3 regions of the Streptomyces sp. NPDC002838 genome follow, and region 3 is predicted to be linked to each of the others. Evidence: riboswitches for the same ligand, from Rfam matches in the RefSeq annotation. Region 3 holds a riboswitch; each other region holds the start of a gene.
The links. A riboswitch is a leader RNA that binds a small molecule or an ion and turns the genes downstream of it on or off. The one in region 3 is predicted to bind cyclic di-AMP.
Positions count from the first base shown of each region.

Region 1: it holds a riboswitch for cyclic di-AMP, as region 3 does, so the genes downstream of both, ABT063_RS29805 (transglycosylase family protein) here and ABT063_RS15425 (C40 family peptidase) in region 3, are expected to answer to the same signal.
Region 2: it holds a riboswitch for cyclic di-AMP, as region 3 does, so the genes downstream of both, ABT063_RS18380 (transglycosylase SLT domain-containing protein) here and ABT063_RS15425 (C40 family peptidase) in region 3, are expected to answer to the same signal.

Region 1 is NZ_JBEOVF010000027.1:23,557-28,236, forward strand. Features, by position in the region: gene ABT063_RS29795 (cytochrome P450 family protein) at 1-1,291, shown strand, start outside; gene ABT063_RS29800 (transglycosylase family protein) at 1,443-2,462, shown strand; cyclic di-AMP (ydaO/yuaA leader) riboswitch at 2,658-2,853, shown strand; gene ABT063_RS29805 (transglycosylase family protein) at 2,858-3,550, shown strand; gene eno (phosphopyruvate hydratase) at 3,884-4,680, shown strand, end outside.
Region 2 is NZ_JBEOVF010000012.1:169,836-174,515, reverse strand. Features, by position in the region: partial or broken gene ABT063_RS18395 (peptide MFS transporter) at 56-321, shown strand; gene ABT063_RS18390 (zinc ribbon domain-containing protein) at 566-733, opposite strand; partial or broken gene ABT063_RS18385 (hypothetical protein) at 1,521-1,711, shown strand; cyclic di-AMP (ydaO/yuaA leader) riboswitch at 1,981-2,161, shown strand; gene ABT063_RS18380 (transglycosylase SLT domain-containing protein) at 2,167-2,907, shown strand; gene ABT063_RS18375 (HAD family hydrolase) at 2,959-3,768, opposite strand; gene ABT063_RS18370 (LacI family DNA-binding transcriptional regulator) at 3,862-4,680, opposite strand, start outside.
Region 3 is NZ_JBEOVF010000010.1:5,389-10,068, forward strand. Features, by position in the region: gene ABT063_RS15415 (ATP-dependent Clp protease proteolytic subunit) at 37-672, shown strand; gene ABT063_RS15420 (hypothetical protein) at 680-988, shown strand; cyclic di-AMP (ydaO/yuaA leader) riboswitch at 1,405-1,539, shown strand; gene ABT063_RS15425 (C40 family peptidase) at 1,543-2,016, shown strand; gene ABT063_RS15430 (DUF6328 family protein) at 2,108-2,713, shown strand; gene ABT063_RS15435 (LysE family translocator) at 2,649-3,269, opposite strand; gene ABT063_RS15440 (LysR family transcriptional regulator) at 3,374-4,288, shown strand; gene ABT063_RS15445 (ATP-binding protein) at 4,292-4,680, opposite strand, start outside.

The DNA.
Region 1 (4,680 bases), on a different contig from region 3:
CGACCAGCCCGCCCCCACCCCGATCCCCACCGCCCCCGACCTCTTCACCTGGGAGTTCGCCACCAACCCGTACCCGGCATACGCCTGGCTCCGCGAGCACGCCCCCGTCCACCGGACGAAGCTGCCCAGCGGTGTGGAGGCCTGGCTGGTCACCCGTTACGCCGACGCCAAGCAGGCCCTGGCCGACCCGCGGCTCTCCAAGAACCCGGCGCATCATGACGAGCCCGCGCACGCCAAGGGCAAGACCGGCATCCCCGGTGAGCGCAAGGCCGAGTTGATGACCCATCTGCTCAACATCGACCCGCCGGACCACACCCGGCTCCGTCGGCTCGTCAGCAAGGCCTTCACGCCCCGTCGGGTCGCCGAGTTCGCACCCCGCGTGCAGGAGTTGACGGACCATCTCATCGACCAGTTCGTGGAGAAGGGGAGCGCCGACCTCATCCACGAGTTCGCCTTCCCCCTCCCCATCTACGCCATCTGCGACCTGCTCGGTGTCCCGCGCGAGGACCAGGACGACTTCCGGGACTGGGCGGGGATGATGATCCGGCACGGCGGAGGCCCGCGCGGAGGCGTCGCGCGGTCGGTGAAGAAGATGCGCGGCTATCTCGCCGACCTCATCCACCGCAAGCGCGAAGCCCTCCCGGAGACCGCCACCCCCGGCGAGGACCTCATCTCCGGCCTCATCCGCGCCTCCGACCACGGCGAGCACCTCACCGAGAACGAGGCCGCCGCCATGGCCTTCATCCTCCTGTTCGCCGGGTTCGAGACCACCGTCAATCTGATCGGCAACGGCACCTACGCCCTCCTCACCCACCCCGACCAGCGCGCCCGCCTCCAGACGTCTCTGGCGGCCGGCGAACGCGCCCTCCTGGAGACCGGCGTCGAGGAACTCCTGCGCTACGACGGCCCCGTGGAGCTCGCCACCTGGCGGTTCGCCACCCGGCCGCTCAGCATCGGCGGGCAGGACATCGCCTCCGGCGACCCCGTCCTCGTCGTCCTGGCCGCCGCGGACCGGGATCCGGAGCGGTTCGCCGACCCCGACGTTCTCGACCTCTCCCGCCGCGACAACCAGCACCTCGGATACGGCCACGGCATCCACTACTGCCTCGGCGCCCCCCTCGCCCGTCTGGAGGGCCAGACCGCTCTCGCCACACTGCTCACCCGACTGCCGGACCTGCGACTCGCGGTGGATTCAGCCGATTTGCGCTGGAGAGGAGGCCTCATCATGCGTGGGCTGCGCACGTTGCCGGTCGATTTCACGCCCCGTGGTCGACTGCTCTCACCTGCGTAAAGGTGACACGCCCTCAAGTCTGTGATCTTCACGTGATCTGCGCGGCATTAACTTGTGACAAGTGATCGACTGCCTATACGTTCACGGATCAGCGCGGCACCCGAGCCCCACCCGCCGCACCGGTCACAGCTGTCTCGCGAAAGGTATCCGCATGCTCTCCGGGAACGGTCGTCACCGTCGCCCCCGCCAGGCTCCGGCACTCCTCGTCGCGGCCGGGGTGACCGGCTCCGCCATCGCGATCCCGCTCCTCGGCGCCACCGGCGCGAGCGCGGCCAGCGGCACGACGTGGGACCAGGTCGCGGACTGCAAGACCGGCGGGTCTTGGAGTGAGAACAACGGCGACGGGAAGTACGGCGGCCTCGAGATCACCCAGGAGGACTGGGATCAGTACGGCGGCCTCGACTACGCCTCGCGCGCCGACCAGGCCAGCCGCTCCCAGCAGATAGCCGTCGCCGAGAAGATCCTCGCGGACAAGGGTGTGGGCTACTGGTCCACCTGCGGCCTGCTCAACGGACTCGACAAGGACTCCGGCTCGGCCGACGTCGACACGGGCGTGGCGGGCGACGCGGGTGCGTCGGGCTCGACGGGACTGTCCAACTCGACCGGCTCATCCGGATCGACCGACTCATCCGACTCGTCCGGATTGTTCGGCTCGGATTCGTCGGCGGACTCGTCCGCGGACGCCTCCTCCCCTTCGCCGTCCACGTCACCCACTCCGTCCGACACTCCCCCTGACATCCCGTCGGATCCGTCGAAGGCGACGGACAACTCGGCCAAGTCGGACACATCCCCCGATTCCAACTCCTCCGCCTCACGGGAATCCGGCAGCCCCTCCACAGGCCAGACGAATGAGGGCGACTCGGGCAACTCCTGGCAAGAGGGCGGCTTTTCGGGCCTGGTCGACACGGGGGCACTCAGTGGCGGCCGACACCGCGGCGGCAGTGCCGACGAGAGCCCCGCCGACACCGGCGCCACCGGCAACTCCACCGGCCGCCACGCCGCCCGCGGCGACTCGTACACCGTCCGCCCCGGAGACACTCTCGCGTCCATCGCCGACTCCCTTGGCCTCCAAGGCGGGTGGCGTGCGCTCTACGACGAGAACAAAGAGGCGATCGGTGTTGATCCCAGTCATATCGTCCCCGGTCAGACCCTTGAAGTCGGTGCCGAATAAGGCGAAAGGTGACGGGAGTTCGCGTCACATTTCGCCACCGAATGTCCGGTTTGATGAAAGTGTGGGATGAGTCTCAGAAGCCCTGATCGTCTTTGAAATTCGGCGGATCGCGTGTCTACGGTCAGGACCGCTCGCCACCGTGAGCCCCGGCTGCCGCAACGCCGAATCCTGCCAGCGGCCGCATGGGAACAGTCGTCGCGTCAAGCGCCGTAGGCAGGAGCGGGGGACCCAAGGTAAGCGCCGGGTCCGGCAGTTGAGGCCCTTCGGGGGCTCGCGGCCGGCACCGGCTTGGGGTTAAGCCGTGCCGCGCACACCATGTGCGTGACACGACCGGGCAACTCAACCGGCCCGAACCCGACAGCTCACCTCGTAGGCGTCGGTGAGGGGATCCATCCATGCTGTTTTCCGGCAAGGGCAAGCACCGTCGTCCGTCCAAGGCCACTCGGGCCATCGCCATCGCCGGTGTCACCGGCGCGGCCGTCGCCGCCCCGCTGATGGTGGCCGGCAACGCCTCCGCCGCCACCGCCTCCGAGTGGGACACCGTCGCCCAGTGCGAGTCCGGCGGCAACTGGTCCATCAACACCGGCAACGGCTACTACGGCGGTCTGCAGTTCTCCGCCTCCACCTGGGCCGGGTACGGCGGCACGCAGTACGCCTCCACCGCCGACCAGGCCACCAAGGCCCAGCAGATCGAGATCGCCGAGAAGGTCCTCGCGGGCCAGGGCAAGGGTGCCTGGCCGGTCTGCGGCAAGGGCCTGTCGAGCGCCGGCTACAGCGGCGGCAGCGCCTCGTCCGACAGCGGTTCCTCCTCGAACAGCGGCTCCTCGGAGACCAGCACCCGTTCGTCCGAGCAGCCGGCCTCGCGTTCCGCCGAGCGTCCGGCCGCCAAGAAGACCGTCACCACCCCGACCGGCAAGAAGGTCAAGAAGGGCGACGGCGAGTACAAGGTCGTCACGGGCGACACCCTCAGCTCCATCGCCGAGGCGCACGACGTCAAGGGCGGCTGGGAGAAGCTGTTCGAGCTGAACAAGGACATCGTCGAGGAAGCCGACCTCATCTACCCGGGTCAGCAGCTCCACCTGAAGTGACAGCGGGCAGGTAGCTGAACCACAGCGCCCTCATATACGTGAGCTCCATTGTGGAGGCCGCGTGAGGGCCGCCCCCCGTCCCCACGGGCCCCCCGCCCCGGTGCGTCTTCCCCCGTACGCACCGGGGCGGGGTTTTTCATGCCTGCCTCTCGGCGTGCCCTCTTTTGGCGTGCCCTTCGTACCCACTCTTTGTTCCGTTCGGAAACAATTTACTCTCGGTTCTGCCCAACGGGTGGGTGACCGGCTGGCCGATGCCCCGGAGCCGGTTAGGCTCGTCTCGCAGAACCCACCGCGGTCCTGCTGACCCGCGTCACATTGAAGAAGGAGATGCTCGTGCCGTCCATCGACGTCGTCGTAGCCCGGGAAATCCTGGACTCCCGAGGCAATCCCACGGTCGAGGTCGAGGTCGGCCTCGACGACGGCAGCACGGGTCGTGCCGCCGTCCCGTCCGGCGCCTCCACCGGTGCCTTCGAGGCCATCGAGCTCCGCGACGGCGACCCGAACCGCTACCAGGGCAAGGGTGTCGAGAAGGCCGTCCTGGCCGTCATCGAGCAGATCGGCCCGGAGCTGGTCGGCTACGACGCCACCGAGCAGCGCCTGATCGACCAGGCGATGTTCGACCTGGACGCCACCGACAACAAGGGCTCCCTCGGCGCCAACGCCATCCTCGGCGTCTCGCTCGCCGTCGCCCACGCCGCCTCCGAGGCAAGCGACCTGCCGCTGTTCCGCTACCTGGGCGGCCCGAACGCGCACCTGCTGCCCGTTCCGATGATGAACATCCTGAACGGCGGCTCGCACGCCGACTCCAACGTGGACATCCAGGAGTTCATGATCGCCCCGATCGGTGCGGAGACCTTCTCCGAGGCGCTGCGCTGGGGCACCGAGGTCTACCACACCCTCAAGAAGGTCCTGAAGAGCAAGGGCCTGGCCACCGGCCTCGGCGACGAGGGCGGCTTCGCCCCGAACCTCGGCTCCAACCGCGAGGCCCTCGACCTCATCCTCGAGGCGATCAAGGAGGCCGGCTACACCCCCGGCGAGCAGATCGCCCTCGCGCTCGACGTCGCCGCGTCCGAGTTCTACAAGGACGGCTCCTACCGCTTCGAGGGCAAGGAGCGCACGGCCGCCGAGAT
Region 2 (4,680 bases), on a different contig from region 3:
CCAGCTCGGGCGGTATCGGATCACTCCCGGTTTATTTTTGATCACTTGATACCAAATGATATGTACTGACTTATGCAGAAATAGCGGAGCGTGTCATGAATCGATCGCGACGCCACACCCGCCGCCCCCCGAGGACCACGCCTTCTTCGGCCGGCCCAAAAGGCCTGCTCACCCTCTCCGGTCTCGAGGCCTGGGAACGCTTCTCGTTCCTCGGCATGGCAGGCCATCCTCGCCCTCTACGTCGCCGACACATCGGCCCACGGCGGCTTGGGCATGTCGGCCGGAATCGCCACCTCCGTCTCCGTCGCCTACGGCACTCTCCGGCGGATCATGCCGGGGTCGCGGCTGGGCTGCAACGGCACCGCCACGTGGAGCGACAGGGGCCGTTGACCCGGCCCCGCGTCACCACAACTCCCACGCACGAGCGCGGACGTTGCGGGAGCCTCCCCCACCCTCGACTTCACTCGATCGGGAGGTGCCCCCATCGGTCTGCGTGATCAACGAATCCGCAGTTCCGGCACGCGAACCAGGCCTGCGAGACCCGGTTCGCCCGGTCGAGGTGCCCTCACTCGGCGCAGGTGCGCGAGGTGTACGCCGGATCGACGTACACCACCGGCACCCCCGCCCGGCGGGCCTTGTACGCGATGAACGCCCCCAGCTGGGCAAACGACCAGCCGGCGTGGGTGGCCCGTTGGGGCTTGCGAAACCGTACCCGCTCGCGGATGCCCCACATGCTTCGCGATGCGGAGTGTTCTTGCCTTGCAGCTTGGCACGAAGCTCCCGCTCTAGAACGCGCGTGCGATTGAGCGCCCGCCCGGCCAAGATCTCGCCACCGGACGTGGTGGCGCTGTTCGCGATGCCGAGGTCGATACCGAGGAAGTCCACCGGGTCCGCCTTCGGCTCGGCCTCGGGTACCTCACAGGTGGCCAGCAGGAACCACATACCGTCCCGGCAGACGAGATCGGACTCGCCCTTGCGGTGCAGCGCCAGCGTGGCCAGCCGCTCGGGAGAGGCAACGAACGCCACATCCTTGAGCCGCCTGGAAACGGTCCAGATGGAGACCCGTCGCTCAGCGATTTGCCAGGACAGCATCCGGTCGTCGTACGGCTGCGCACCCTCTGGGCGGAAGGCAATGGGCTGCTCAGCCGCCCTGCGGTATCGCTTGGATCCAGGCTTGCCGAGGTTCCCGGCCCCCAGGTTCGCCCTGAGAGTGGCATACGCGTCGCATGTCTTCTTGATCACATGCTGGGCGGCCTGGGCCCCCAGCTCCCATCGCGCCTTCACTTCGTCGCAGGTGAGCCTGCGCAGCGCGAAGTTCTTCTTCACCTCCTTTTCGAAGGCGACCCGGCTGACCCAAGTCGCTGCCTCGTTGCAGGCGCGCAGCGTTGCCTCAAATGCCGTCGCCTGCACGGATGTCGGCAGAGCTTTGCCTGCGCCACCAGCTTCATATCCGCGACGCCATCCGGCCTCCAACTCCTCCGCATTCGGACACGGAGATCTCCCTGGCTTCCTGTGGCGCGTCCGCCCGTACCCGCTCGGACCGGTCGATCCGGCCACACCGGCCGGAGCGCGCCTGGGACGCGACGGCGCGATCAGCTGTGACGGGACGGACTTCCTCACCTCCAACGAGGTGATCTGCACCGACGGCGGCGAGGTGGTCTTCCACCGGGCCCGGGAGAAGCGGATCCCACGGACGGCCGGTTGGCAATGAGTTGGGCCCATTGCCCGATTTACCACTCTTGTGGATGCCCGTGAGTTGGGTCACTCGCACCCGCGGACACCCCCACCTCGTCGCACCCGCGCTTCCCCTTGCACCACACCCAAGTTGAGGCTTGGCAGCAGCAAAGGATCAAGCACCCCTTGCGCCTCCTTCCAAGGTCAAGAGGGGCGGTGCGTGAGTCCGCCACTTGTTCCGGGCGTGTGCTCTCGCATACGTTCCCGGCCTGTCGGGCGGACGCCGAATCCTGCCGCCGCCCGGACCGAGACTCATCGACGAAGACACTCGCACGGCAGGAGCGGGGGACCCAGGTAAGTCGCCGGGCCGGACGACACATGTCGCACCGGAACGGCTAGGGGTGAAGTCGTGTCGCCGCAAGGCGGCGCGGCCGGGCAACTCCCGCCCGAACCCGACAGCTCACCTCGTAGGCGCCGGAGAGGAACAGCGCCATGGCCGCACGAGGTAAGCACCGCCGCCCCCGAACCAGCCCGCTCACCCGAGGCGTCGTCGCCGCCGGGACCGGGACCGCCGCACTCGCCCTCCCGCTCCTGGGCGCGACCACCGCGAGCGCCGCACAGCCGGCCAAGGCCCCCGCCGCCGCGCAGGCCGCGGCGCAGGTCAAGTCCGTCACGTACACCACGGTCAAGGGCGACACGCTCTACGGCATCGCGGACAAGTACGACACACCCGGCGGCTGGCGACAGCTCTACAAGGACAACCGCAAGGCCGTCGGCGACAACCCCAGGCTGATCCACGAGGGCCTCGAGCTGAAGGTCAGGACGGCGAAGAAGGCCGACAAGGCCTCCACGCCCACCAAGAAGTCCGCCCAGTCCGTCACCCGTGCCACTCAGGCCTCCGCCAAGACGTACCCGAACAACCTCGACGGCTGGATCCGCCAGGCGATGGACATCATGGCGCAGAAGGGAATTCCCGGCTCGTACGAGAGCATTCACCGCAACATCATGCGCGAGTCGTCCGGCAACCCTCTGGCCATCAACAACTGGGATTCCAACGCCGCGGCGGGCACCCCCTCCAAGGGGCTCCTCCAGACGATCGACCCGACGTTCGCCGCGTACCACGTGGCCGGCACGTCCTTCGACCCGTTCGACCCGGTCGCGAACATCGTCGCCGCCTGCAACTACGCGGCCGCGCGGTACGGCTCGATCGACAACGTCTTCGGCGCGTACTAGGACGTCGTCCGGTCGGCGGTGCTGTTCACCTGACCGAACAGCACCGCCGGCCTACCGGCGGAAGAGCCTCTCCAGGACGACCGCGATGCCGTCCTCCTCGTTCGACAGCGTGATCTCGTCGGCCACGGCCTTGAGTTCGGGATGGGCGTTGGCCATGGCCACGCCGTGGGCGGCCCAGTCGAACATGGGGATGTCGTTGGGCATGTCCCCGAAGGCGATGGTCTGCCGTGGCCCCAGCCCGAGGTGTTCCGCGGCCAGGGCCAGCCCCGTCGCCTTGGTGATGCCGCATGGCTGGAGTTCGACGGTTCCGGGGCCCGACATGGTGACCGTGGCGAGGGAACCGACCACTCCGCGCGCCGTCGCCGCCAACTCGTCGTCGGACAGGTCGGGATGGCGCAGCAGCACCTTGCTGATGGGCGCGGACCACAGCTCGTCGCGCCGGCCGACCCGTACTGCGGGCAGGGTCGGGTGGGGCATCAGATAGCCCGGTTCGATGAGCGTGAGGCCGTCGACGCCGTCCTGGTCGACGGCCGCGTACACCTGCCCCACCTCGGCCTCGATCTTGCCGAGCGCGGTCTCGGCCAACTCCCGGTCCAGGGTGACCGACCACAGCAGACGGTCCGCGCCGGCGTCGTACACCTGCGCGCCCTGCCCGCACACCGCGAGCCCCTCGCTGCCCAGGTCGTCGAGGAGCGGCCGCACTCTGGGCGCCGGGCGGCCCGTCACCACCAGGTGCCGGGCACCGGCCGCCGCCACCCGCATGAGCGCGGCGAGCGACCGGTCGGAGAGCGTGTCGTCGCCTCGGAGCAGACTTCCGTCCAGGTCGGTGGCGATGAGTGAATATGCGATGGGTGCGGCCATGATCAGAGAATACGGATGGAACGCCCCACCGACTCGACGTGAACCGGACGGCTGTTTCCTTCACATGCGTTGACGGCTGCTCCGGTTACCCGCTCATGCGGAGTCCCGTACCACCAGTTCCGTGGGCAGTATCACCCCGGCCGTGTCCTCGCCTGCGATCTGGGTGAGCAGCATGCGGACCATCTCGGCGCTGATGCGGTCGAAGGGCTGGCGCATGGTGGTGAGGGCCGGGGTGATGGCGGTGGCCGCGGGTGAGTCGTCGAATCCGCCGACGGCGATGTCATCGGGGACCGAACGTCCGGCCTGCTGAAGGGTGTTGACGACGCCCAGTGCCATCAGGTCGGAGGCGACGAACACGGCGTCCATGTCGGGAGCCTGCTCCAGCAGTCGGCGGGCGGCCCGCTCGCCGCCGGCGCGGCGGTAGTCACCCTCCACCACCAGCGCCGGGTCGTAGGGCATCCCCGCCTCGATGAGCACATCGCGGTAGCCCGCCAGGCGGTCGGTGCCGCCCGGCATGTCCAGCGGACCGGTGACCATGCCGATGCGGCGGCGGCCGCCGGCGATCAGATGGCGGACCATCTCCTGGGCACCGTCGCGGTCGGCGGCCGCCACGTAGCTCACCTTGGAGCCGAGCCCGAGCGGTTTGCCGCAGGCCACCAACGGGATGCCGGCGTCCCGCAGTTCGGCGGCCACCGGGTCGCCGCTGTGGCTGGAGACCAGCAGCACGCCGTCGACATGACCCGAAGTGATGTACCGGGTCAGCCGGCGCCGGTCGTCGTCGCTGGCCGCCAGCATCAGCAGCAGCGGGACGTCGTGCTGCGCGAGGCGCTCGGTGCAGCCGCGCAGCAGGACGTTGAAGTTGGGGTCCTCGAAGAACTTCTCCTGTGGCTCCGTCAACAAGAAGGCCACCGA
Region 3 (4,680 bases):
GTACATTTTTTACAGACGCCGAAGGAGGGGTACCCAATGACCCGACCGTCCGCCCGCTACGTCCTGCCCGAGTTCACCGAGCGCACGAGTTACGGGACCAAGTCGATGGATCCGTACTCGAAGCTGCTGGAGGAGCGGATCATCTTCCTCGGGACGCAGATCGACGACACCTCCGCGAACGACCTGATGGCCCAGTTCATGTACCTCGAGCACAAGGACCCGGACCGGGACATCTCGCTGTACATCAACTCTCCCGGCGGCTCGTTCAGCGCGATGTCGGCGATCTACGACACGATGCAGTACGTCGGGTGTGACGTGGAGACGACGTGTCTGGGCCAGGCCGGCTCGTCCGCCGCTGTGCTGCTGGCGGCGGGGACACCGGGCAAGCGGCACCTGCTGCCGGGTGCACGCGTGGTCATCCACCAGCCCGCGCTGGCCGAGCCGGTGCAGGGGCAGGCCAGCGATCTGGCCATCCAGGCCGACGAGTTGACACGGATCCGAGCCCTCCTGGAGGAGATGCTCGTACGGCACACCGGCCGCAGCCAGGAGCAGGTGAGCGCGGACATCGAGCGGGACACGATCCTCAACGCTCAGGAAGCGCTGGAGTACGGACTCGCGGATCAGATCATCCCGAGCCGCAAGACCACCATCGCCCCGCCCACCGGGAGGTGAGCGGCCGGTGCTCCCACCCGAACTGCCGCCGCTGCCCGCCCTCACCCGCGCCGAGGGCGAGCTGATCGACCGTTACCTCGACGTGGTCGACCTGCTCGGGCGCATCAACCCCGTGCACCACGGCGACACCTACCGCGGGCTGCGGGCCGCGCAGGCACTGGTCGGCAAGGCGACCGAACTTCGCGACGCGCTGGCGCTGATGCACCAGCGCGGCGAGGCCGAACTGCACGCGCCCACGCTCACGCGGGCGCTGCGCGTCCTGGACGGCGAGCGCCGCACGGCTCGCGTCACCGTGCCACCGCTCTCCGACAGTTGACGCACCCCCACCCGGCCCGGACGAACCGTCGGATCGAGACGACGTCCGGGCCGGGGTCGAAACGGACCAAACGGCGTACGGCCTATTGGAGTAGTCGCGCGCCCTTTTTCGGGGCCGGCAGACTTGCGCAACGCACGTAGTCCCGGGGCACCGTGAGACGTTCCGGTGCTGGTCCGGGCGTCCTCGGGCCCCTCAACACCCCTTCGAACACGGGGGTGTCCACCCGAACGGGTGAGTGGTGAGTAACAACACAAACCCTCGGTTCCGTTGGGATTTTCGGACATCCGTGAGTGAAGATCCGTGTCTGACGACAAGCCCCCGCCGCAGCGGCGGGGCGATCCGGGCGGACGCCGAGTCCTGCCGCCGTCCGGATGACCGGTCGACAGGAGTGGATCGGCAGGAGTGGAGGACCCAAGCACGACGGGTCGCCGGAACGGTCACGCCATGGCCGGAGCCGAGCAGCCCTTGGGGTGAAGCCGCGTCAGCGGCCGGGCAACTTCGCCAGCCCGAATCCGACAGGTCATCCTTCACAGGCGGCTGACGAAGGGTTGCGCATGACTGCGCTCAATCGTGTCCCGTCGCTCATGGTCCGGGCCGGTACGGCCTCGGCCCTCACCATCGCCGCCGTGGGCGGCTCGATCGTGGCTCCTGGCTTCGCCTCCGAGGCCGAGGCCGCCACGCCGGCGACAAAGGCACTCAAGGTCGCGGCCTCCAAGAAGGGCTCCCCGTACAAGTACGGCGCCACAGGACCACGCCGCTTCGACTGCTCCGGGCTCACGCTGTACTCGTACAAGAAGGCGGGCAAGAAGCTGCCCCGCACGGCCGCCCAGCAGTACAACAAGACGCGCCACATCTCCGTCAAGAGCCGCAAGGCCGGGGACCTGGTGTTCTTCCACTCGGGCTCGAACGTGTACCACGTCGGCATCTACGCCGGGAAGGGGAAGATCTGGCACGCCCCGAAGACCGGGGACGTGGTGCGACTGCAGAAGATCTGGACCAAGAGCGTCTGGTACGGCAGGGTCCGCTGAGCCGCCCACAGGGGGCGGCGGCCTGACTCGCCGTCGCCCCCTGTGGGGCTCCGGGCGCGTGACACGGGCTCAGGTGGTTACCCGTCCCGGCATGGCCGACCACCGTCCCTGCACCGCACGCAACGAGACTCCGCTGGAGCGCGCCGACCGCAACTTCGGCGAGCTGCTCCAGGAACTGCGCGTCACCCAAACAGGGGTCCAGATCCTCTTCGCCTTCCTGCTGAGCCTGGCCTTCACCTCGCGCTTCCCGTCCCTCGACACGGTCCAGCGCACCACCTACGTGACCACGCTCCTGCTCGCGGTCCTCGCGGCGGCGCTGTTCACCGCGCCCGCCGCCCTGCACCGCTCGCTCTTCCAGAAGGGCGCCAAGCCCCGGATCGTCCAGGTCTCCTCGCGGCTGGCATCGGCCGGTCTGGGTGTCCTGGTACTCGCGTTCACCGGGTCGGTGCTGCTCGTGGTGGACGTGACCACCAGCCGGGCCGGCGGGGTGGCCGCGGGCGCGGCGACCCTGCTGGTGTGTCTCGGCCTGTGGGGGCTGCTGCCGCGCCTGGTACAGCGGGCCGGCACCGCCGAGGAACAGCGCTCGGCCGACGAGCGGCACGAGACGGTCGGGCCGCCGGCACACGAGACCGTCAGGCCGCAAGCACCGGTTCGAGCAACAGCACCGCACCGAGAACTGTCAGCGCGCCGCCGGTGACGCCCTCCACCACCCGCGCGGCCCGCGGCCCGCGCAGCCACCGGCCGAGGCGGTCGACCAGCAGAGCCACGGCGTGAAACCAGAGCAGGGCGAGGACGACGACGATCAGCGCGAGCAGCAGGGTCCGGGGCATGGCCGGGCTGCCCGCGGGCACGAACTGCGGCAGCACACTGAGAAAGGTGAGCGAGGCCTTCGGATTCAGAGCGTTGGTGAGGAAGCCCTGCCGCAGCGGGCGCCCGCCGGACGCCGCCTCGTCGGCCAGGGCCGCGCTCGGCCGCCGCAGCGCCCGCAAGGTCCGCAGGCCCAGGTACAGGACATAGGCACCGCCCAGCAGTTGCAGCGCGCGGAACAGCGCGGGTACGGCGGCCAGGACCGCGGCGAGACCGGCCACCGCCAGTGCGGTGTGCACCAGCAGTCCCGCCGTGATGCCGAGCGCGCAGGCGAGGCCGGCCCGGCGGGAGACCAGGGCGTTGCGCACAACGACGGTGAAGTCGGCGCCGGGCATGGCGACCAGGCCAGCGGCGAGACCGGTGAAAGCGATGAGCTGTCCGTCCATGCGCCCCAGCCTGCCGTCCACGAGCCTTCAGCAGGTATGTCGGATCTGCTGGATTAGCCTTAAGCATTGCTTTAGGCTCAGCACCTCAGCCGGAAGGACCCCGCATGTACGACCCCACCCGGCTCGCCGCCCTCGTGGCGGTCGCCGAGGCCGGGTCGATCACCCGGGCAGCCGAGCGTCTCGGCTACACCCCGCCCGCCCTCTCCCAGCAACTGGCCAAGCTGGAGCGGGAGGCGGGTACCGCCCTGCTGGTCCGGCACCATCGCGGGGCGCGGCTGACGGGCGCGGGCGAGGTGCTGGTGGCGCGGGCGCGTCGAGTGCTCGACGAGTTGGAGCGGGCGCGGCACGAGCTGGCGCGGCTGGCGGGCCTGTCCGGCGGCACGCTCAGGCTCGGCACCTTCCAGACCGCCGGCATCCATCTGCTGCCGCCGGTGCTCAGCGCGTTCCGCCGGGCGTATCCGGACGTGGAGCTGATCGTCGCGGACCACGAACCGTCGGCCGGGGTCGCCGCCGTGGCCGCCGGCGAGATCGATCTGGCGATGACGCACCGCTATGAACCGGGGGTCCCGGTCCCGCTCCCCTCCTCCGTCGGCGCGGATCCGATCCTCGTCGAGGAGCTGGTCCTGGTGTCCGCGCCGGGGCACGCCCTCACCAGCGGCACCTCGCGGCTCCCGCTGGCCGAGCTCGCGGGGCAGCCGCTGATCAGCATGGCGCCGGACCATCCGGGGCGGCGGGAGGTGGAGGCGGTGCTGGCACGGGCCGGGGCCACGCCGTCGGTGCTGGTGGCGACTCCGGGGTACGTGCTGGTGTGCGCGCTGGCCAGTGCGGGCCTTGGGGTCGGGGTGGTTCCGGAGATGGTGGCGCGGACGGCGGCCACTCCGGTGGGGATGCGGCTGCTGGAGGCGGGAGAGTTGCGCCGTACGATCTCGGTCGTGTACCGGACCGACGAGAAGGCACCCGCCGCGGACGCGTTCCGGGCCTTGTTGCGGGGCACGTTCGGCCGAGCCAGGCACACGTGAGTTCTACGGGTCCTGCTGTCCTGCCCCAGGCACCGGCGCGGCCGGTACGGTCCACAGCAGTTCGATGGAGACGGTCTTGCCGCCCTCGCGGGTGGGCCGGATTCTCAGCTTGCCGCCGTACTCCGCGGTCAGCCAGCGGATGATCACCAGGCCCCGGCCGTTGTCCTGCTGGACGGCGGCGGGCAGCCGCTTGGGGAACCGCGGGTGGCTGTCGGTGACACCGATGCGCAGGTGTTCGTCACGGTCGAGCTGGAGGTCCACCGTGAAGGTCGGTGACTGCCCGAAGGTGTGCTGTACGGCGTTGGTGGCGAGTTCGGAGACGATGAGGCGGATGGTCTCGGCCGCGTCCGTGTCCGCCGGCAGTCCCCACTCCGCCAGGGTGGTGACCACGT